DNA from 3 places in the Providencia sp. PROV200 genome. Region 1 is predicted to be linked to each of the others. Evidence: predicted binding sites of a transcription regulator. Region 1 holds the regulator's gene; each other region holds the start of a gene.
What was found. The regulator CRP, encoded in region 1, controls carbon source genes, mostly activating them, when cyclic AMP is high. The targets are predictions, from matches to a motif close to ATGTGANNNNNNTCACAT.

Region 1 (7,533 bases):
CTTCCTGGTGTTTTACTGGTACGTGCTAAGCTTTTTTGCTGTGTTAATGCATTTAATGCACTGGATTTCCCCGCATTAGAGCGGCCAGCAAAAGCCACCTCAATTCCGGTATCTTTAGGTAGATGGCGGATATCGGGTGCACTGATGACAAATTTTGCCATCTGGTAGTTATGATTTTTAATTGCCATTTGTCGTTCTCCCTGAGTTAGCCTCAAAAGGCTCGGGGATTATAGCTTTGCTTAGCGCTTCACGACAACTCGAAATATCCTCTCAACCTCTTTTCCCTTTGAATCCAGCCTTATTTTTGTATGTTGTGGGCGGGTGAAATAGTAATAATAGAAAAATAACCATTATTGATGACGTCTTTTACAGAAATTGGTCTAGAATTTAGCGCATTTAGTGTGTTTTTATTTTCTGGCGTAAATATAGGTAAATCTTCAGCATTCTTGTTGGCTTCACTCTAGAATTGCTTGATTGCAGTTGTAATGAGCTATAACGAAAGGGATCTTACATGTTAAAACGAATTTTTGTGCCACTTTTGGCCGTCTGCGCAATGAGCGCATCTTCTCTTGCATTATCTGCGGGTGAGACTTATGTTAAATTAGTCACGTCGGCGGGTGATATCGAATTAGAACTGAATAGCAAAAAAGCCCCTGTTACGACAGAAAACTTCGTTCAGTATGTTAATGAAGGTTATTACAACGGAACCACTTTCCACCGTGTTATTCCTGGATTTATGATCCAAGGCGGTGCGTTTGATAAAGATTTACAACAAAAACAAACCCGTGAACCGATTAAAAACGAGGCAGATAACGGTTTACGTAACTTACGCGGTACTATCTCAATGGCGCGTACAGCGAATAAAGACAGTGCAACGAGTCAATTTTTCATCAATGTCGCAGATAATGCTTTCTTAGATCATGGACAACGTGATTTTGGTTACGCTGTATTTGGTAAAGTGGTCAAAGGGATGGATGTTGCAGATAAAATCTCTAAAGTGAAAACGGAAAACGTGGGGCCATATCAAAATGTCCCAGTTGACCCTATTACAATCATCTCTGCAGAAGTAATTAAAAAGCCATAGTGGTTAAAAAAGTCATAGTGGTTAAAAATGGTAGTGATTAAAAACTATCATATCGAATACAGTGGGTAAGTTGCTTTAACGTACCCACTTTTATTAAAAACCACGTTCCCCCCCTTTGTGTGTCCCTTCATGAACGCTCTTCGTTAAAATGTGTCAGCTTCTACTCATTTTTAACAGCCTTTTATTTCATTGTATTTAAAGTAAATCTTAATCAAAATACGGGGTTGTTATAAGAGTGTAAATATAATCCCATGATTTTTATATGGAAATTTATCTCTGATAAAAAACAATCATTGACTTAAATAGGCTATTTTCCTGCTTTGGCTGTGCTATGATAGCCGCCATTATTATTTTTATGGTGTTTTAATCATCGTTCTGATTGCCAACACGATAAAAATATGCATAAGAATTAATATATAATGATAAAAATCAGTCGGATAGGCTAATATGCTTTTACTTATTGATAATTACGATTCTTTTACTTACAACTTATACCAATACTTTTGTGAGTTAGGGGCAGAAGTTGTTGTAAAACGTAATGATGAAATTACCATCGAAGAAATTGAACAGCTTTCACCTACACATCTTGTGATTTCACCTGGGCCATGTACACCGGATGAGGCAGGTATCTCCCTTGAGGCGATCAAATACTTTGCAGGTAAATTACCCATTTTAGGGATTTGCTTAGGGCATCAAGCGATTGGGCAAGCATTTGGTGCATCAGTCGTTAAAGCTCGAGAAGTTATGCACGGTAAAACCTCTGCTATCCACCATAACCATCAAGGTGTTTTCAAGGGCTTGAACCGCCCCTTGACAGTAACACGCTACCATTCACTGGTGATTGCGGCAGAGACACTTCCTGTTTCTTTTGATGTATCAGCGTGGTCACTGAACAATGGTGATGTTGATGAAATCATGGGAATACGGCACAAAACCTTGCCTATAGAAGGCGTTCAGTTCCATCCTGAAAGCATTCTGAGTGAGCAAGGCCATGAATTACTCAATAATTTTCTAAAATATTAGTTTATAAATCTGGTTCAGAATAAATTAATTATGCATATTATGCCCTTTGCTATTGCTCTTTTTTGATTTTTTATTCATATTTAATGATTATATTTTCATTATCGCATTAAATAAGAGCAGGTGAGGGGTATGTCAGAGCAATCAGTAGTAAATCGGCAGACTTTTGATCAAGTTATGTTGCCTATATTTTCGCCAGCGGAATTTATTCCCGTTAAAGGCGAAGGGAGCCGTGTTTGGGATCAGCAAGGTAAAGAATATATTGATTTTGCTGGTGGGATTGCGGTTCTTGCTTTGGGGCATTGCCACCCTAGTTTAGTGTCGGCTGTGCGTGAACAGAGCGAAAAGCTATGGCATGTCAGCAATATTTTCACCAACGAGCAGGCGCTGAAGTTAGCACAAAAGCTCACGAATGCGACATTTGCTGACCGTGCATTTTTTGTGAATTCCGGCTCAGAAGCGAACGAAGCCGCATTTAAATTAGCGCGTCGTTACGCTATCACCAAATATAACCCATATAAAACTAAGATTATTGCTTTTAAACAAGCTTTCCATGGGCGCACATTATTTACCGTTTCGGTTGGTGGGCAAGCGAAATATGCGGATGGTTTTGGGCCAAAGCCTGCGGATATTATTCATGTACCTTTTAATGACCTTGATGCAGTCAAAGCGGTCATTGACGAAAATACCTGTGCAGTCGTTCTCGAACCAGTGCAAGGCGAAGGTGGTGTAACCGCAGCAACGTCAGAATTTCTGCAAGGTGTACGCAAACTGTGTGATGAAAATAACGCGTTGCTGATTTTTGATGAAGTGCAAAGCGGTATGGGGCGAACAGGCAAATTATTTTCTTATATGCATTACAATGTTGTGCCTGATATTTTAACTACGGCAAAAGCATTGGGTGGCGGTTTCCCTATTAGTGCAATGATCACCACTGAAGAAGTGGCAAAAACCATGGAAGTCGGTTCGCACGGTACCACCTATGGTGGCAATCCCTTAGCGTGTGCAGTAGGTAATGCAGCGTTTGATATTATTAATACTGAAGAAGTATTAAATGGTGTTGAAAAGAGTCGTGAATTATTTGTTGCTCATTTAAATAAACTGAATGATAAATACCACATCTTTTCTGAGATCAGAGGAATGGGGTTATTAATTGGCGCGGAGTTAGACGGAAAACTATTGAACCGCTCGAAAGATATCCTGCAAGCTAGTGCAGTAGAAGGCCTGATGATGCTCAATGCTGGCACGAATGTTTTACGTTTTACGCCTTCTCTGATCATTTCTGAAGAAGAAATCAACAGCGGTATGGCGAAATTAGATGCGGCGATCGGGAAATTGCTGAGTTAACCATGAGATAAGATTGCAGAAAATATTTTCTGCAATCTATTTTTTAATGTTATTTAATTGTTTTTGTTTAATTTAATTGTAAAATAATATTTTTTTGAAGCTGTATTTCTTTCTCCATATCGCTACTAAGTTGCTCTAATTCATTAGACGTTTTTTCTATTTTTTTTCCATTTTACTCAATTTCATTGGGGTCATTGAGGTTGCTTTATGAATTGGGGAAGTTTTATCAATAGGCAGATGTTGTCTTAGTCTAGATGATCGCGTTTGCCTAATTACTAAGGAGCTAGCATTAGTTGCTTTTAGGTATTCAGGTAAATTAACGATTGCTTTCTCTCCTTTGTGGAGTCGATTGGTTGAATCACTGTGTCCATAGGTAATTTTGTCGGCCTTTCTAATTTTTCCAGGTTCTGGAATTTGATAAAGCGGTTTTTTTAAGCTTGTATTTAGTAAATAGCTGTCCATTGTTGTAGTAGGTATTTCTGTTTTATTCGTCGTTGATGCTCCATTAGTTTTAATTAACTGAGGAATATGGCTTTTTTTTGATTTAATTGGATGCTCTATTTTTTTAACCTGTGAAAAATCGTACATTTTGATTTGTTTAGGTATTAGGCTTTTTTGCTCTTCTTTATAATCATTTATATCATCAGAATGATAGCCAGATGAGCTTAAACTTACATTACTTGATGAGTGGGTGAGTTCAAAAGAGGATATTTTATTTGTATTTTTGATTTTATCATCTTTATTTTTTTCTTCTTTTTCAATCACTCGTTTAAAACTATTGTATTCATCTTCCAGCATTCTGATGGTTGCTCTCATATCATTGAAGATAACATTAATATCGCGAATTTTACCATTTGGTGATATTGGGAAATCTATAATATCGATGATATTTAATTTTTCGAACTGCTTATGATTTTGATAAAGGGGGTGGATTTCCTCTTCAGGTTCTGACTTTCTGTTTATCAGTTTATTAATTTTCGATTCAACTCGGATCATTTCATCGAGTAGGAATTTATAATTATTAAATAAATCTAATTTTTGCTGCTGAGTTGTATAAACTAAGTTACTTATAGCCTTGGTGCTATTAATTTCATTGTGTTTTTTCATTAACTCTTGTCTAGCTATAGTAGCCCTATCTGTAATTTTAACCTTTCCATTTTCAAACTTAACGCATAGTTCTTTCTTTTTATTTGTTTTAAAAACATCTCTGAACTTGCGAATACTTTTTTCATGAATGGATTTTATTTTATATTTAAAATTAGATAGCGTACCTGCGGAACGGTTTAAATGAAAATCTACAAACGTTGAGGTTTCAACGTTGTTTTTTTTAGTTGTTTGCATTGGTAAGTCTTCCTGAGTTTTATGGGTAATTGAATGGTCTTCTACTGGGGTAAAATTTTTTTCTATTTTTCTCGAATTTTTAAATATGAGGGGATAGCGAGAAACTAAGCTCTGATCTTGAGAACTAGGCATATTTTTAAAAAAATCAAGGCTAGTCTTGAAATCGATAGAGCGGATGTCAATATTTTTATTTTTTTGAGTTCCAAAAACAATCTTATGTTTAGGATCAAATACCTTATAAGTTGGCTGGGTATTAGGTAGCAAACTTCCTATATTTAATGAAGATATAAAATTTACATTTCGCGTATTTTTCATCGACTCTGTAGTTTTATTTGCTAATGCAGGGAATTTTACAGATGTGGAATTTGCATATTGTAATTTCTTAAAAAAATTCTTATTTTGTTGAAAGTTGTTAATAACGCTATTCGTAATATTTCCTGATTGTGGCAAGGAAAATTGGTGGTTTTGGTTGCTATTAATGGGCATATATAAATTCCCGAATGATTATGTATTAATTATCCATGATTTTATATAAGCATATTTTAAATAATATCAAAAAACGCGAGTATACTTGAAAATTAATAGAGGAGTGGGTACAAGAGAAAAGTGTAAACAGCGATATATTGCTGTTTACACTAAGAGTCTAGCCAACCAAGTTTGGCTAAAATATTAATTAACGGGTGCCGTAGACAACAATGGTTTTGCCGTGCGCAGAGATCAGGTTTTGATCTTCTAGCATTTTTAAAATACGACCGACTGTTTCACGGGAACAACCCACGATTTGGCCAATTTCCTGACGAGTGATTTTGATTTGCATTCCATCTGGATGTGTCATTGCATCGGGTTGTTTGGCTAAATTTAATAGGGTTTGAGCTATACGGCCTGTCACATCTAAGAAGGCGAGGTTGCCCACTTTTTCAGACGTGGTTTGCAGGCGACTAGCCATTTGCGCAGAAAGGCGCATTAAAATATCAGGGTTTACCTGAATCAATTGACGGAATTTTTTGTAAGAAATTTCAGCAACTTCGCAGGCGACTTTTGCTCTAACCCACGCAGTGCGTTCCTGCCCTTCTTCAAATAACCCAAGCTCACCAATGAAATCCCCTTGATTCAGGTAAGAGAGGATCATTTCTTTGCCTTCTTCATCTTTAATTAAAACAGCCACCGAACCTTTAACGATATAGTAAAGGGTTTCTGCTTTCTCACCCTGATGGATAAGAGTGCTCTTGGATGGATATTTATGAATATGGCAGTGTGACAAAAACCATTCAAGAGTAGGGTCTGTTTGTGGCTTGCCGAGAACCATTAGCGTTATCCTCTGTATGTTATTGCAGCCATTCAGAAAAACGAATTAGAAAGGCTGGCTTTAAAGTCACTAGCTTAGCATATTAATTTGCCTTATATACCTTTAAATAATCTAACAGCTGATTGGTTCAGCGTTTTTGATTGCTTTGGGTAACGCAAATTGATATCAACACTATAATATGATCAATTAAACCGTTGAGTTTTGATCTTAATCCTATCAACTAAGTATTGTTTGTAGCATATTCAATACAGAAAGTCTCCCCTGTATCGCTTCAGCCAAATAAAGTTGATATAACATTCATTATATCTATGGAACAATGTAGCCTTTAAGTCGATTTCATTTCAAGGGGAAATACAATGGAAGCAAGAGTAAAGTGGGTTGAAGGGCTTTCTTTTTTAGGTGAGTCAGCGTCTGGACACCAAGTGATGATGGATGGGAATGCGGGGGATAAGGCCCCAAGCCCAATGGAAATGGTGCTCATGGCAGCAGGTGGCTGTAGTGCGATTGATGTCGTTTCGATTTTACAAAAGGGTCGTTACGATGTGACTAATTGTGAAGTTAAGTTAACGTCACAGCGCCGTGAAGAAGCCCCGCGTTATTTTGTAAAAATCCATTTGCATTTTATTGTAGCTGGGAATGAATTAACAGAAAAAGGGGTCGAACGTGCGGTTCAACTTTCCGCAGAAAAATATTGTTCGGTGGCGTTGATGTTAGAGAAAACCGTTGAAGTCACACACAGCTTTGAAATAAAAAGCTAAAAATAAATTTAATATTTATTAATATATTTGAATCGAAAGATGCTTATCTTAATTAATGATAAGCATCTTATTTATTAATCAAAAAATAATTTAATTGTTGTTCTTTTGATTAATTAATTTTTCGACTATTGGCGCCATAATTAATTCCATCGCTAGCCCCAATTTCCCTCCAGGAACGACAATTGTATTCATTGCGGAAATAAATGAGCCGGATATCATTGATAGCAAATAGGGGAAATCAATTTGTTCTAGCCCACGAAAACGGATCACAATAAAGCTTTCGTCTTGTGACGGAATCGCTTTTGCTGAGAATGGGTTAGATGTGTCTACCGTTGGAACACGTTGGAAATTAATGTGAGTGCGAGAAAATTGTGGCGTGATGTAATTAATATAGTCCCCCATAGAACGCACAACCGAGTCCATGACGGCTTCGCGAGAGTGCCCTCGCTCTGTGGTATCGCGGATCAATTTTTGGATCCATTCTAGGTTGACAATAGGGACAACGCCGACAAGCAAATCAACATGTTGTGCAACATTATGTTCTGGCGTCACAACGCCCCCATGTAGCCCCTCATAAAACAATATATCTGTTTTGTCTGGCAGCGGCTCCCAAGGGGTGAATGTCCCTGGTTGCAAGCCATAAGGTACGGCTTCATCATAAGTATGTAGGTATTTAC
Region 2 (7,533 bases), 2.0 Mb from region 1:
CTATTCTATAACTAGCCAAATATATTCTGTTATTGCTAGATTGAAATATCGATATAAGTGCTAGGTGGTATTTATAAGGTGTATACTGGGTTATTATGCATATAAAGTGAGCCGCAAAATCATTAATTGTCAAATTCTTTACCATGCAACTCAGAAAATGTAATCAACAAAATAAGTATATATCCGTTAGATTTAATCTGTAATGAAGTTATGTTTGATTCACTTAGAAATGGCTTGAGATGGTGGGTCGTGCAGGATTTAAATCCTTCGGATTTACCCTACGGGCTGAACCTGCAACCAGCTTGTCAAGGCATGGCTTAGCGGCTGAGTGTTTATTTGGTTAGGGGTGTATTCGAATTTACAACTTTGAGATGGTGGGTCGTGCAGGATTTAAATCCTTCGGATTTAGCCTTCGGCCTGAACCTGCAACCAGCTTGTCGAGGTATGGCTTAGCGGCTGAGTGTTTATTTGATTAGGGGTGTATTCGAATTTACGACTTTGAGATGGTGGGTCGTGCAGGATTTAAATCCTTCGGATTTACCCTACGGGCTGAACCTGCAACCAGCTTATCGAGGCATGGCTTAGCGGCTGAATGTTTACTTGATTAGGGGTGTATTCGAATTTACGACTTTGGGATGGTGGGTCGTGCAGGATTTAAATCCTTCGGATTTACCCTACGGGCTGAACCTGCAACCAGCTTATCGAGGCATGGCTTAGCGGCTGAATGTTTACTTGATTAGGGGTGTATTCGAATTTACGACTTTGGGATGGTGGGTCGTGCAGGATTTAAATCCTTCGGATTTACCCTACGGGCTGAACCTGCAACCAGCTTGTCGAGGCATGGCTTAGCGGCTGAGTGTTTATTTGGTTAGGGGTGTATTCGAATTTACGACTTTGAGATGGTGGGTCGTGCAGGATTTAAATCCTTCGGATTTACCCTACGGGCTGAACCTGCAACCAGCTTGTCGAGGCATGGCTTAGCGGCTGAGTGTTTATTTGGTTAGGGGTGTATTCGAATTTACGACTTTGAGATGGTGGGTCGTGCAGGATTTAAATCCTTCGGATTTACCCTACGGGCTGAACCTGCAACCAGCTTGTCGAGGCATGGCTTAGCGGCTGAGTGTTTATTTGGTTAGGGGTGTATTCGAATTTACGACTTTGAGATGGTGGGTCGTGCAGGATTCGAACCTGCGACCAATTGATTAAAAGTCAACTGCTCTACCGACTGAGCTAACGACCCATCTTGGAATTTTTTATTTTTTACTGCTTAGATGGTGGGTCGTGCAGGATTCGAACCTGCGACCAATTGATTAAAAGTCAACTGCTCTACCGACTGAGCTAACGACCCATCTAAATTTGTATTTTAATGCGAGTAATGAATGAAGTGGTGGGCGATAGCGGGCTCGAACCACTGACCCCCTCCTTGTAAGGGAGGTGCTCTACCAACTGAGCTAATCGCCCACTTCATGACTTATACTACCACATTGTAATAAATAATTGGTGGGCGATAGCGGGCTCGAACCACTGACCCCCTCCTTGTAAGGGAGGTGCTCTACCAACTGAGCTAATCGCCCACTTCATGACTTATACTACCACATTGTAATAAATAATTGGTGGGCGATAGCGGGCTCGAACCACTGACCCCCTCCTTGTAAGGGAGGTGCTCTACCAACTGAGCTAATCGCCCAATTATTTATTTTTCATCGTCAACGGTGGTGGGCGATAGCGGGCTCGAACCACTGACCCCCTCCTTGTAAGGGAGGTGCTCTACCAACTGAGCTAATCGCCCCGTCGTCGATGGAGGTGCATTATAGGGATACTGAGTTCTGAGTCAACGCTTTTTCAATAGATTTTTTTCGTTCGTTGCAAAAATAATCAAGATGTTTCAATATTCGCCAGAAAAGCCGCCTTTTTAATCAATTACCTATCATTTTCTCGTTATTCTTTTAAGAAAAAAACAGAAACTATTTTTAAAGCGCATTTATTTATGTCAAATTTGGCGAAACAAACTAATTTCTTGCCTTCTATTCTGATAACTTGATTGAGGAATCATTGTAGGATGATAGAATAGATATACATTTTAGCAATGCTTAGACATTTCACTGCTTAGAACATCAAACTCGCTATCAAGTTAATTGTGCCTGTTTTTAGTTTCCTAACCGTGAACAGATAAGCGCTTCAAAAACATGTTTTGCAATTAAGGCAATCTCGATGAGTAAAATCAAAACCCGTTTTGCGCCAAGTCCAACTGGCTATTTACACGTTGGTGGTGCACGTACCGCTCTGTATTCCTGGTTATTTAGTCGCCACAATCAGGGCGAGTTTGTCCTGCGTATTGAAGATACTGACTTAGAACGCTCAACTCAGGAAGCTATCGACGCCATTATGGACGGTATGAACTGGTTGAATTTAAATTGGGATGAAGGCCCTTACTATCAAACTAAACGTTTTGATCGTTATAATGATGTCATTGACCAAATGTTAGATGCGGGTACCGCTTATCGTTGTTATTGTTCAAAAGAGCGCTTAGAAGCGTTACGTGAAGAGCAAATGGCCAATAACGAAAAGCCTCGTTATGATGGTTGCTGCCGTGACCACGCCCACAATCATACACCTGATGAGCCACACGTTGTTCGTTTCCGTAACCCACAAGATGGTTCTGTTATTTTTGATGATAAAATACGTGGGCCAATTGAATTTAGTAACCAAGAGTTGGATGATTTAATCATTCGTCGTACTGATGGTTCCCCAACATATAACTTCTGCGTAGTCATTGATGACTGGGATATGGAAATCACTCACGTTATCCGTGGTGAAGACCATATCAACAACACACCTCGCCAAATCAATATTCTAAAAGCATTAGGGGCACCAGTGCCTGTGTATGCTCACGTTTCGATGATCCTAGGTGATGACGGTAAAAAACTGTCAAAACGCCACGGTGCTGTTAGCGTTATGCAATATCGTGATGATGGTTATTTGCCGCAAGCCCTTCTTAACTATTTAGTACGTTTAGGTTGGTCTCATGGTGACCAAGAAATTTTCACTGTTGAAGAAATGAAAGAGTATTTCAGCCTTGATGCTATCAGTAAGTCAGCAAGCGCGTTTAACACTGAAAAATTACAATGGTTAAACCATCATTATATCAATACCTTACCAGCCGAAGAAGTTGCAACTTATCTTGCATGGCATATTGAACAACAGAATATTGATACCAGCACAGGGCCTCAATTAGTTGAACTAATCAAGTTACTGGGTGAACGTTGCAAAACATTGAAAGAAATGGCGGAATCTTGCCACTATTTCTACCAAGATTTTGACGAGTTTGATGCAGATGCTGCGAAAAAACATTTGCGCCCAGTCGCTCGCCAACCATTAGAAGTGATAAAAGCTAAGTTAGCTGCGATAACTGATTGGACTGCTGAAAATGTTCACCAAGCCATCGAAGCAACCGCAGCAGAATTAGAAGTGGGTATGGGTAAAGTGGGTATGCCTTTACGTGTTGCTGTGACAGGTGCTGGCCAATCTCCAGGCCTGGATGTCACTGTCCACGCTATCGGCCAAGCACGTTCCATAGCTCGTATTGAAAAAGCCTTAGCGTTTATCGCTGAACGTGAAGCTTCTGCTCAATAAGTAAAATGATTGGCCTCCAATTTATTGGGGGCCAGTTCTCTACCTCAATCCCCCTTCTCCACTCAGCTGACTGCAAAATGTTCTATATTTCAGCAATTAAACCTAAAACCCGATTATTTTATTGACACTCTAACTTAGCTTGAATATGATGCATCCCGTCCAAAAGATTTTGTTTGGGGCTATAGCTCAGCTGGGAGAGCGCTTGCATGGCATGCAAGAGGTCAGCGGTTCGATCCCGCTTAGCTCCACCATCTAATTCCCTGTTAGGTGGCACAATACAAAACATTTCGATTGGGGCTATAGCTCAGCTGGGAGAGCGCTTGCATGGCATGCAAGAGGTCAGCGGTTCGATCCCGCTTAGCTCCACCAATCATTTAAATACTAAACGTCACTACTCGTCTCTTCCATTTTAAATCAATATATACTCAATAAATTCAATATGATGTGATCGTCACGAAGCCAAATTCTCTTGAAGATACGCTTTCCCTACGACAATGTAGATCAGTCGCATACAGAGTGAACTTTAGTCCAGATCAAATATTTGGGGATAATATGATGTGCTAGAACGATTGAGATTAAAAAGGGCTTAACACCAAGCCAGTCAACTAACCCCGTTTTAATGGCTTTACCAGCCCTTCTAGGCCCTCAATTTTAAGCCCTAGCGTCATTTCCATTAACTGTCCTAAACGTCCAGCAGGGAACTCCCCTTTCTTATAAAACCATAATAAATATTCTTCGGGTAAATCAATCAATACACAGCCTTTATATTTACCAAATGGCATATACGTGTTGGCCATATCAATGAGATCTTGTTTTTCCATTCTGAGTTCTCTTTCATATCAAGCACAAAAAACGGCGTTCATCTGAACGCCGTTTCGTAATCTAGCATGTTTTCGTGGATTACAAAACCAACCCAACGACCGCTGCAGATAAGAAGCTAACTAAAGTTGAACCGTACAGTAATTTCAAGCCAAAGCGAGCTACGGTATTACCTTGTTTCTCATCTAAGCCTTTAATTGCACCCGCAATGATACCAATAGATGAGAAGTTAGCGAAAGACACTAAGAATACGGATAAGATCCCAACAGAGCGCTCAGATAACCCACCAGCAATCGCTTGCAAGCCGTCCATCGCAACGAATTCATTCGTGACCATTTTCACTGCCATAATTCCGCCAACTTGTAAGGCTTCATCGGCGGGAATACCAAGCATCCATGCAAACGGATAGAACACGTAACCTAACATGGTTTGGAAGTCGATACCGAATACCGCGGAGAAAATACCGTTAATCATCGCTATGAGGGCAATAAAACCAATCAACATCGCTGAAACGATAATCGCTACTTTAAACCCAGCAAGAATATATTCACCTAACATTTCAAAGAAGCTTTGTCCTTCATGCAGGTTGCTCATTTGAATATCTTCTTCACCTTCAGGTGGATACGGGTTAATCAGTGATAGGACGACGAAAGTACCAAACATATTTAGAACCAATGCAGCGACCACAAAACGCGGCTCTAACATGGTCATGTATGCCCCAACGATAGACATAGATACTGTTGACATGGCAGTTGCCGCCATGGTGTACATTCTGCGGTCTGACATCCGGTTCAGTTGGTCTTTATACGCAATAAAGTTTTCTGACTGACCCAGTAACAATGAACTGACTGCGTTAAAAGACTCTAACTTACCCATACCATTCACTTTCGATAACACGGTACCGATGATACGGATCACGATAGGGAGAATTTTGACGTGCTGTAAGATCCCGATCAACGCAGAAATAAAGATGATTGGGCATAACACTTGTAAGAAGAAGAACGCTAAGTTGCCTTCAATCATGCCACCAAAAATAAATTTAGTCCCTTCTGCTGCATAGCCTAGCAAGTGGGTAAATACCCCTGCCACACCAAGAACAAAAGATTCGCCAATATTCGATTTTAAGAACAAATACGCTAATGCAATTTGAATAACGAGTAGTTGAACAACATAGCGAGGACGGATCCCTCTACGGTTACTACTGGCTAAAATGGCAAGTGCTGCAATTACAACTAAAGATAAAACGAAATGCAGGATCGAGGTCATATGCGACTCCAACAAATTTAAGAATCAGTCTATGTGCATATTCTATGTAATAGACAACATTTAAATGAGACGGGAGTCACATTAATATGAAAGCTTACTAGGTGTATTTTGCAAAAAGAAGAAGGTGATCACGTTTCAACGATAACAATTCCTACCATTCGCTTTTTTTGCACAGAAATTTTACTGAAAATTTAAGTTAAGACTTACAACAACCTGCGTATAAAATTGTTGCCTACAATGATTGTAGGCAACTAAGTCAAATTGAATATAGTTCACTATTGGATATTCAGCAAACGAATCAATTCATTTTCATCAATAACGCGTATGCCGAGTTCATTTGCTTTTGCTAATTTAGAACCTGCGGCCTCTCCTGCGATAACTAAATCTGTTTTTTTAGAGACGCTTCCTGAGACTTTCGCGCCCAAAGCGACCAATTTGTCTTTGGCTTCATCACGGGTTAATACACTCATCGAGCCAGTCAACACCACCGTTTTACCTGCAAATGGACTGTCGATTTCTGCACTATTCACCACTTTGACTTCAGGCCAGTGAATATTTGCTTTAGTCAGTAAATCTTCAATCACCGCTTGGTTATGAGGTTCACGGAAAAAATTGACCACATGTTTCGCAACTACATGACCAATATCTTGAACGGTTTTTAGTGACTCTTCATCCGCCGCCATCACAGCCTCAAGTGTGGTGTAATGCGCTGCTAAGTTTGCCGCCGTTGCTTCGCCAACCTCACGAATTCCAAGGGCATAAATAAAGCGAGCCAATGTTGTTTGCTTAGACTTATTGAGTGCATCAACCAGATTCTGTGCCGACTTCGGCCCCATTCTATCGAGGCCAGTTAAGATACCAGCACTTAACTGATAGAGGTCTGCGGGGGTTTTGACATACTCTTTTTCAACTAACTGGTCGATAATTTTATCGCCCATGCCATCCACATCCATTGCGCGGCGTGAGACAAAATGCTTCAGTGCTTCTTTGCGTTGTGCCCCACAAATCAGCCCACCTGTACAGCGCGCTACCGCTTCACCTTCAACTCGTTCGATATCAGAGCCGCATACAGGGCAATGGGTTGGGAAAACAATTTCGCGGCTATCGGCAGGTCGCTTATCAACGACAACACTGACGATTTGTGGGATAACATCCCCTGCTCGGCGAATAATGACCGTATCACCGATATGCACGCCAAGACGTTCAATTTCATCTGCATTGTGTAGCGTCGCATTGCTGACGACTACACCGGCAACTTGCACGGGTTCTAAACGCGCCACAGGCGTGATGGCACCGGTACGCCCAACTTGAAATTCTACATCTTTTAATAGTGTTACTTGCTCTTGAGCAGGAAATTTAAACGCCGTCGCCCAACGAGGTGCTCGAGAAACAAAGCCTAACTCTTCTTGAATTGCAATCGAGTTAACTTTAATCACCACACCATCGATATCAAAGCCAAGATCAGGACGAACTTGCTCAATTTCACGATAGAAATCTAATACAGCCTGATGACCAACACGTAATTGAACATAATCACTAACCGGCAAACCCCATGCTTTGAATTGCATCAAACGCTCATAATGTGTATCTGGTAACGTGCCACCTTCTACTAACCCAACACCATAACAATAAAAAGTGAGAGGCCTTTTGGCGGTAATACGTGGATCCAATTGACGTAGAGAACCCGCAGCCGCATTACGAGGGTTCGCAAAGACTTTACCATCTGTTTTACGCGCTTGCTCATTCAGCGCTTCAAACCCTTTTTGAGGCATGAAAACTTCACCGCGGATCTCAACACGATCAGGCACATTGTTA
Region 3 (7,533 bases), 370 kb from region 1:
TGTACAATGTCGATAGAATGGGCTTTCTGTGGGAGGCTCATTCTGTTTTTGAGCTATTTAAAGTGAATTAAAGAGAACTTCTGTCATTCAGGGGCATTATGGGAAAACACGTTTCAGTTACACTCGGCACGATTGAGCCGCTTGCATTCTTTGATAATATCAACTCGGGAAAAACGGCTCTGATATGTGAAGGAGGCGGTCAACGAGGGATTTTTACTGCCGGGGTACTGGATGAGTTTCTTATTTCTGATTTTAACCCTTTTGATCTGATGATTGGTACTTCTGCTGGCGCCCAGAACCTTTCTGCGTATATTTGTGGGCAAGCGGGCTATGCTCGTCGCGTGATCACTCGCTATACAACCAATTCAGCATTTTTCAATCCCTTACGCTTTATTCGAGGTGGCCATCTGATTGATTTAGATTGGCTAGTCGAAACCACTGCAAAAGAATTTCCATTACGTATACAAGCAGGGCTCGATTTATTAGATTCAGGCCGTGAATTCTATATGGGAGCAAGCCGCAGTGATGATTTTTCTGCGGCCTTCTTACAGCCAGATGCCGACACTTGGTTGGATATCATTCGTGCGTCCAGCGCTATTCCCGGTTTTTATCGGGAAGGCGTTGAACTCGATGGCACTTTATATCAGGATGGCGGTATTAGTGCTGCGATCCCAGTTGAAGAGGCATACCGCCGCGGTGCTGAGACTATTGTGGTGATCCGTACCGTTCCTTCCCAAATGTATTTTACCCCTGAATGGGTGAAAAGAATGACTCGGTGGCTGGAAGGGGAAAAGAATGGCTTACAACGTATGGCTGCCATGCTTAAAGTTCATCTGAAAAGTTACCGTAGAACACAAGAATTTATTGAAAACCCACCAGAAGATGTACAGGTCTTTGAGATTTATCCACCTGTTCCACTGAAAAGTAGTGCGCTGGGTAGTAAAGTATCTTCGCTTAATCAAGATTACCATACGGGCCGTCGGTGTGGCCGCTATTTTATTGCAGCACTGGGTGGTGCATTTGACCACAATACAAATCGCTTTAGACATACCTTGGCTCAGAAAATTGAGTCGAACCCATTAGACATTCAGCTTGAGCCTCAAGTACCGAGCGAACTCATTCCTGAATTGGTGACTGAGCCTGTCACTTCAGTGCCTTTGGCAGCGATACCAGCAAATGAGACTCGTGATGGCTAAATGTCAATTTATTGATACTCATTGCCATTTTGATTTCCCACCTTTTAGTGACTCTTTGACTGAAAGTTTGCAGCTTGCCCAGCAAAGTGGCGTGAGCGATATTGTCATTCCGACAGTGAGTGTGGATAATTTTGAGCGGGTTTGGCAATTGGCACAGCAGTACCCGCAGCTCCATGCTGCTATGGGGTTTCATCCATTATATTTAAGTCAGTTTCAAGAGCAACATATTGATATATTGACTGATTATCTAACTAAAAAAAATAAAAAATGTGTGGCGATAGGCGAAATTGGGCTTGATCTCTATATGCAAAACCCGCAATTTGAACGCCAGCAAGAGGTGTTGTCTGCACAATTAAAGTTAGCGAAACAGTTTGATTTACCGGTTATTTTACATTCACGAAAAAGCCATGACCCATTAGCTGCAATGCTACGTCGTTTTGAGGTCCCTGCTCGTGGCGTCGTACATGGCTTTGCTGGCAGCCTATCTCAAGCACAAGCCTTTGTTAAACTTGGTTATTATATTGGTGTGGGGGGAACCATTACTTATGAAAGAGCGAATAAAACTCGCCATGTGATATCCCAACTTCCTTTGGCTTCATTATTATTCGAAACGGATGCCCCCGATATGCCTGTTTCAGGTTTCCAAGGCGAGCCAAATCGGCCTGAACGTATTGAGTGGGTTTTTCGTTCATTATGTGAGCTTCGCCACGAATCCCCTGAAGAAATAGCCCAACAACTTTACAACAATAGCTTGTCGTTATTTAATCTCACCAAATAAAACCGCATGCCAATTCATAAATTATATTTATATAATTTCGCAAATTAGCTATTTAAATCTATTTAGTTTTTATTGTGATGAATTGGGTCTTTAGTCCCTTTCCAGATTAAACCGAGTTAATTTTGTGACTTTTATCACATTGTGTGAATTTTTGTTGTTTATTGCACTCAGTATTTGTGATGAGTATTGCGGGTTATTGGTGATGACTAGGTATAATCATAAGATCAAAAATCAAGGTGACTTACACGTTTCCTTATATATCAACCTAAAATAAAGTGAACAGGGATCCTTCCATGCAGCTCATTATGAGTATTATCGGAATGGCGGTACTTATCGGGATAGCTATTCTATTTTCCAGCAATCGCCGAGCTATTAAACTACGCACAGTGGGTGGTGCATTTTTAATACAACTAGCCATTGGCGCGTTTGTTCTTTATGTTCCTGCGGGGCGTAGTGTGCTCCAAGGGATGTCTGATGCGGTTTCTAAAGTTATTGGATATGGCCAAGATGGGATGAATTTCATCTTCGGTGGCCTTGTTTCCGATAAAATGTTTGAACTGTTTGGCGGCGGTGGTTTTATTTTCGCTTTCCGTGTTCTGCCTATTATCGTTTTCTTCTCTTCATTAATTGCGGTGCTTTATTATTTAGGCATTATGCAGTTAGTGATTAAAATTCTTGGTGGTGGCCTGCAAAAAGTATTGGGAACCTCAAGAACCGAATCCTTATCTGCGACAGCGAATATTTTCGTAGGGCAAACAGAGGCCCCTTTGGTTGTTCGCCCTTATATTGCAACAATGACCACATCAGAGCTGTTTGCCATCATGTGTGGTGGTTTAGCCTCTGTTGCGGGATCAGTTTTGGCGGGCTATGCGCAAATGGGCGTGCCAATGGAATACCTGATTGCCGCCTCCTTTATGGCCGCTCCAGGTGGTTTATTATTCGCTAAACTGATGGTTCCAGAAACGGAAGATGTGAACGATCGGGTTGATGCAACCGATTTAGTTGCTGAAGATGAGCGCCCTGCCAACATCATTGATGCAGCAGCCTCTGGCGCATCATCAGGGATGCAACTGGCGCTGAATGTGGGTGCAATGTTATTGGCATTTATCGCATTGATTGCATTGATCAATGGTATCTTAGGTGGTATTGGTGGTTGGTTTGACTATCCACAATTATCACTTGAATTATTATTAGGTTGGTTGTTTGCACCGATTGCCTTCTTAATTGGTGTGCCGTGGAGTGAAGCGACAGTCGCGGGTTCTTTTATCGGCCAAAAAATTGTTGTGAATGAGTTTGTTGCATTCATGAATTTTGGTGAATACATGAAAGCGGATGCTGAAGTACTGGCGGCAGGCAAACAAGTGCTTTCTGACCATACTAAAGCGATTATTTCGTTTGCATTATGTGGGTTTGCTAACTTATCATCCGTTGCTATTTTACTCGGTGGTTTAGGGGGAATGGCCCCAAGTCGTCGTAGTGAGGTTGCTCGTTTAGGTATGAAAGCGGTTATGGCGGGTACACTGTCTAACTTAATGAGTGCAACCATTGCCGGCTTTTTCTTGACGTTAGGCGCAGCCGCAGTCATTTAGTTTATGTGTCTGATGGTTAAATTTATACCATCTCAAATAAGTCAATCGGAAGGGCAATAGTCCTTCCGTTTTCATTTTAATTCGTTATATTCTTTTATGATTTTTTATATTAATCGTAAATTTTCAACTATTCTTAACTTAGTCGATTAATGATGAAGAATATATTGAATTGAAAAGCCATTTGAGAGAAGAATTGATGGTAATTGATGTTATAGTTTGAATTGGATCACATTTTTTATTTTAATAATGTAACATTCAGTCGATTAATGTGATTTGTAGCACATAAAAAGGCATCATTCCATGGTCAAATAGGCATTAGTAAGCTGCTATGGAACTGCTAGTTCTCAGAGTCTAGGACTCTAGGGCATGATGCGGTGAGAAGGATCTCAGCTGCTCAGTTCGGAAAGCATCCGACTAGCATCTTTAAGGAACCAAGCCCGCTCGCCAACAAAGAACGTGTCGTTCTGAAGAAATAACAACGTTGGAGAGTTATATGACTGATTTAAAAGCGGCCGCACAACGCGCGCTGTCCCTTATGGATTTAACCACTTTAAATGATGACGATACCGATGCGAAAGTCATTGCATTATGTCATCAGGCGAAAAGCCCAGCAGGCAATACGGCTGCAATCTGTATTTATCCTCGTTTTATTCCAATTGCACGTAAAACATTACGTGAACAAGGCACTCCAGATGTGCGTATTGCGACGGTCACAAATTTCCCACACGGTAACGATGATATTGATATCGCATTAGCTGAAACTAAAGCGGCGATTGCTTACGGTGCCGATGAAGTTGACGTCGTTTTCCCTTATCGCGCACTGATTGCGGGTAATGAGAAAATTGGTTTTGACTTAGTGAAAGCCTGTAAAGACGCCTGTGCAGCTGCCAATGTTTTGTTGAAAGTGATCATTGAAACAGGTGAATTAAAAGATGCAGCGTTAATCCGTAAAGCGTCTGAAATTTCGATTAAAGCAGGCGCTGATTTTATTAAAACCTCTACGGGTAAAGTGCCTGTTAATGCAACTTTAGAAAGTGCAGAAATCATGATGCAAGTCATCCGTGATATGGGCGTTGAAAAAACAGTCGGTTTTAAACCGGCTGGTGGCGTCCGTACCGCAGAAGAAGCCGCAGAATACTTAGCATTAGCGGGACGAATTTTAGGTGACAATTGGGCTGATAGCCGCCACTTCCGTTTTGGGGCTTCTAGCTTATTAGCCAATTTATTAAATACGCTGGGTTTTGACGTTAAAAAATCAAGCAGCAGCTATTAATTTTCGCAATATTGTTAGCCGATAAATTCGACTTTAAAGGAGCATATTGTGTTTCTGGCACAAGAAATTATCCGTAAAAAACGCGATGGTAAGCCATTAAGTGAAGAAGAAATTCGTTTCTTTATCAATGGAGTTCGTGATAACTCAGTTTCAGAAGGTCAAATTGCTGCATTGGCAATGACTATCTATTTTAATGATATGACCATGCCTGAGCGTGTTGCATTAACATTAGCAATGCGTGATTCAGGAACGGTTCTGAACTGGAAATCACTTAACCTCAACGGCCCATTAGTTGATAAACATTCAACGGGCGGCGTGGGTGATGTGACTTCACTGATGCTTGGTCCAATGGTTGCAGCGTGTGGCGGTTATGTACCGATGATCTCAGGCCGTGGTCTAGGCCACACCGGTGGGACATTAGATAAGCTTGAAGCGATCCCTAATTTCGATATCTTCCCAGATGATGCCCGTTTTCGTGACATTATCAAAGATGTCGGGGTGGCAATTATTGGGCAAACTAATTCATTGGCACCTGCTGATAAACGTTTTTATGCAACTCGTGATATTACTGCGACAGTGGACTCAATTCCGCTAATTACGGCTTCAATTTTAGGTAAAAAACTGGCTGAAGGCCTTGATGCTCTAGTGATGGACGTTAAAGTCGGCTCTGGTGCATTTATGCCAACGTATGAGAAGTCAGAACAGCTAGCAGAGTCTATTGTTAAAGTGGCCAATGGGGCTGGCTGTAAAACGACCGCATTATTGACTGACATGAATGAAGTGTTGGCATCCAGTGCAGGTAACGCGGTTGAAGTTCGTGAAGCCGTTCAATTCTTAACGGGTGAATACCGTAATCCACGTCTTTATGAAGTTACCATGGCATTGTGCGTAGAAATGTTAGTGTCTGCTTCATTAGCTGCAAACCGTGAAGAAGCACGCCAAAAATTACAGGCGGTGTTGGATAATGGTAAAGCGGCAGAAGTGTTTGGTCGCATGGTTGCCGCTCAAAAAGGGCCTGTTGATTTTGTTGAAAACTACAACAAATATCTGCCAACAGCGGTGCTGAGCAAAGCTGTTTATGCGCCACAAGACGGTATTATCACGCAAATGGATACACGTGCGCTGGGAATGTCTGTCGTCACTTTAGGTGGTGGTCGCCGTAAAGCAACAGATCCAATTGATTATAGCGTTGGTTTAAGTGATATCGCTGCATTAGGTGCCAAAGTGGATACTCAGACGCCACTGGCCATTATCCATGCAAATAGTGAAAAAGCGTGGGAAGAAGCGGCGAAAGAAGTGCGTGAAGCGATGGTGATTGGCGACAAGGCACCTGAAGCGACACCTATGGTTTATCGCCAAATCAGCGAATAATACAAATAGATTTTAGTGGTATATCGTATTTAAAAATACCGCAGGAGAAAAATATGAAACGCACATTTATTATGGTTTTGGATTCCTTTGGGATCGGAGCTGCACACGATGCACATAAATTCGGTGATGAGGGCTCAAATACGTTGGGTCACATCGCAGATGCTTGCGCACGCGGCGAAGCGGATATTGGCCGTAAAGGGCCTCTGCATTTACCGAATTTAACAAAATTAGGTTTAGGTAAAGCAGGAGAGGAATCAAGCGGTTCATTCCCTGCGGGTCTTGATCCTAATGCAGAAATTATTGGCGCATATGGTTATGCGAGCGAAATTTCTTCGGGCAAAGATACGCCATCAGGCCATTGGGAAATTGCGGGTGTGCCTGTGCTATTCGATTGGGGTTATTTCTCTGATGAAGAAAATAGCTTCCCACAAGAACTGTTGGACACTTTAGTTGAGAAAGCTAACTTGCCAGGCTATTTAGGTAACTGCCATTCATCAGGTACAGTTATCCTTGACCAACTGGGTGAAGAGCACATGAAAACAGGGAAACCGATTTTCTATACCTCAGCAGACTCCGTCTTCCAAATTGCGTGTCACGAAGAAACTTACGGCTTAGATAAACTGTATGAGTTGTGTGAAATTGCGCGTGAAGAGTTAACTAAAGGCGGCTATAACATTGGTCGTGTTATCGCACGCCCATTCGTCGGTGATAAAGCGGGTAATTTCACACGTACAGGTAACCGTCATGACTTAGCGGTAGAGCCACCAGCACCAACGGTATTGAAAAAATTAGTTGATGAAAAACAAGGTGAAGTCGTTTCTATCGGTAAAATTGCGGATATTTATGCTCACGTTGGTATCACTAAGAAAATCAAAGCGACTGGTATTGATGCCCTATTCGACGCCACAGTTGAAGAAATGAAACTGGCGGGTGATAACACTATCGTTTTCACTAACTTTGTCGATTTTGACTCTGCATACGGCCACCGCCGTGATGTAGCGGGCTATGCCGCGGCGTTAGAATTATTCGACCGCCGTTTACCCGAGTTGATGAAATTAGTTAAAGAAGACGACATTCTAATTTTAACGGCTGACCACGGTTGTGACCCAACTTGGCCAGGTACTGACCATACCCGTGAGCACATCCCAGTATTGATCTATGGTCCAAAAGTGAAACCCGGTTCATTAGGTCATCGTGAAACCTTCGCAGACATTGGGCAAACAGTCGCTAAGTATTTTGATTTGTCGCCGATGGATTATGGTAAACCAATGCTCTAACACCCATTACCCGTCATACTTTGAGCTGTAGCGGTGTTGGCTGCACAAA

Region 2: a site for CRP is predicted at 5,783-5,800, ahead of M1E86_RS12100 (NupC/NupG family nucleoside CNT transporter). Genes of this name have one in related genera too.
Region 3: a site for CRP is predicted at 2,097-2,114, ahead of M1E86_RS03120 (NupC/NupG family nucleoside CNT transporter). Genes of this name have one in related genera too.

The regions. Positions count from the first base shown of each region.
Region 1 covers NZ_CP096307.1:357,269-364,801, forward strand. The annotation lists gene yihA (ribosome biogenesis GTP-binding protein YihA/YsxC) at 1-188, opposite strand, end outside; gene ppiA (peptidylprolyl isomerase A) at 512-1,084, shown strand; gene M1E86_RS01615 (aminodeoxychorismate synthase component II) at 1,532-2,107, shown strand; gene M1E86_RS01620 (aspartate aminotransferase family protein) at 2,237-3,451, shown strand; gene M1E86_RS01625 (hypothetical protein) at 3,608-5,278, opposite strand; gene crp (cAMP-activated global transcriptional regulator CRP) at 5,466-6,098, opposite strand; gene M1E86_RS01635 (OsmC family protein) at 6,455-6,856, shown strand; gene M1E86_RS01640 (phosphoribulokinase) at 6,947-7,533, opposite strand, start outside.
Region 2 covers NZ_CP096307.1:2,637,426-2,644,958, forward strand. The annotation lists tRNA gene M1E86_RS12050 (tRNA-Lys) at 1,165-1,240, opposite strand; tRNA gene M1E86_RS12055 (tRNA-Lys) at 1,273-1,348, opposite strand; tRNA gene M1E86_RS12060 (tRNA-Val) at 1,386-1,461, opposite strand; tRNA gene M1E86_RS12065 (tRNA-Val) at 1,499-1,574, opposite strand; tRNA gene M1E86_RS12070 (tRNA-Val) at 1,612-1,687, opposite strand; tRNA gene M1E86_RS12075 (tRNA-Val) at 1,714-1,789, opposite strand; gene gltX (glutamate--tRNA ligase) at 2,212-3,633, shown strand; tRNA gene M1E86_RS12085 (tRNA-Ala) at 3,809-3,884, shown strand; tRNA gene M1E86_RS12090 (tRNA-Ala) at 3,927-4,002, shown strand; gene M1E86_RS12095 (DUF3820 family protein) at 4,239-4,454, opposite strand; gene M1E86_RS12100 (NupC/NupG family nucleoside CNT transporter) at 4,534-5,718, opposite strand; gene ligA (NAD-dependent DNA ligase LigA) at 5,994-7,533, opposite strand, start outside.
Region 3 covers NZ_CP096307.1:723,792-731,324, forward strand. The annotation lists gene M1E86_RS03110 (patatin-like phospholipase family protein) at 99-1,196, shown strand; gene M1E86_RS03115 (TatD family hydrolase) at 1,189-1,974, shown strand; gene M1E86_RS03120 (NupC/NupG family nucleoside CNT transporter) at 2,280-3,563, shown strand; gene deoC (deoxyribose-phosphate aldolase) at 4,057-4,836, shown strand; gene deoA (thymidine phosphorylase) at 4,885-6,207, shown strand; gene deoB (phosphopentomutase) at 6,261-7,484, shown strand.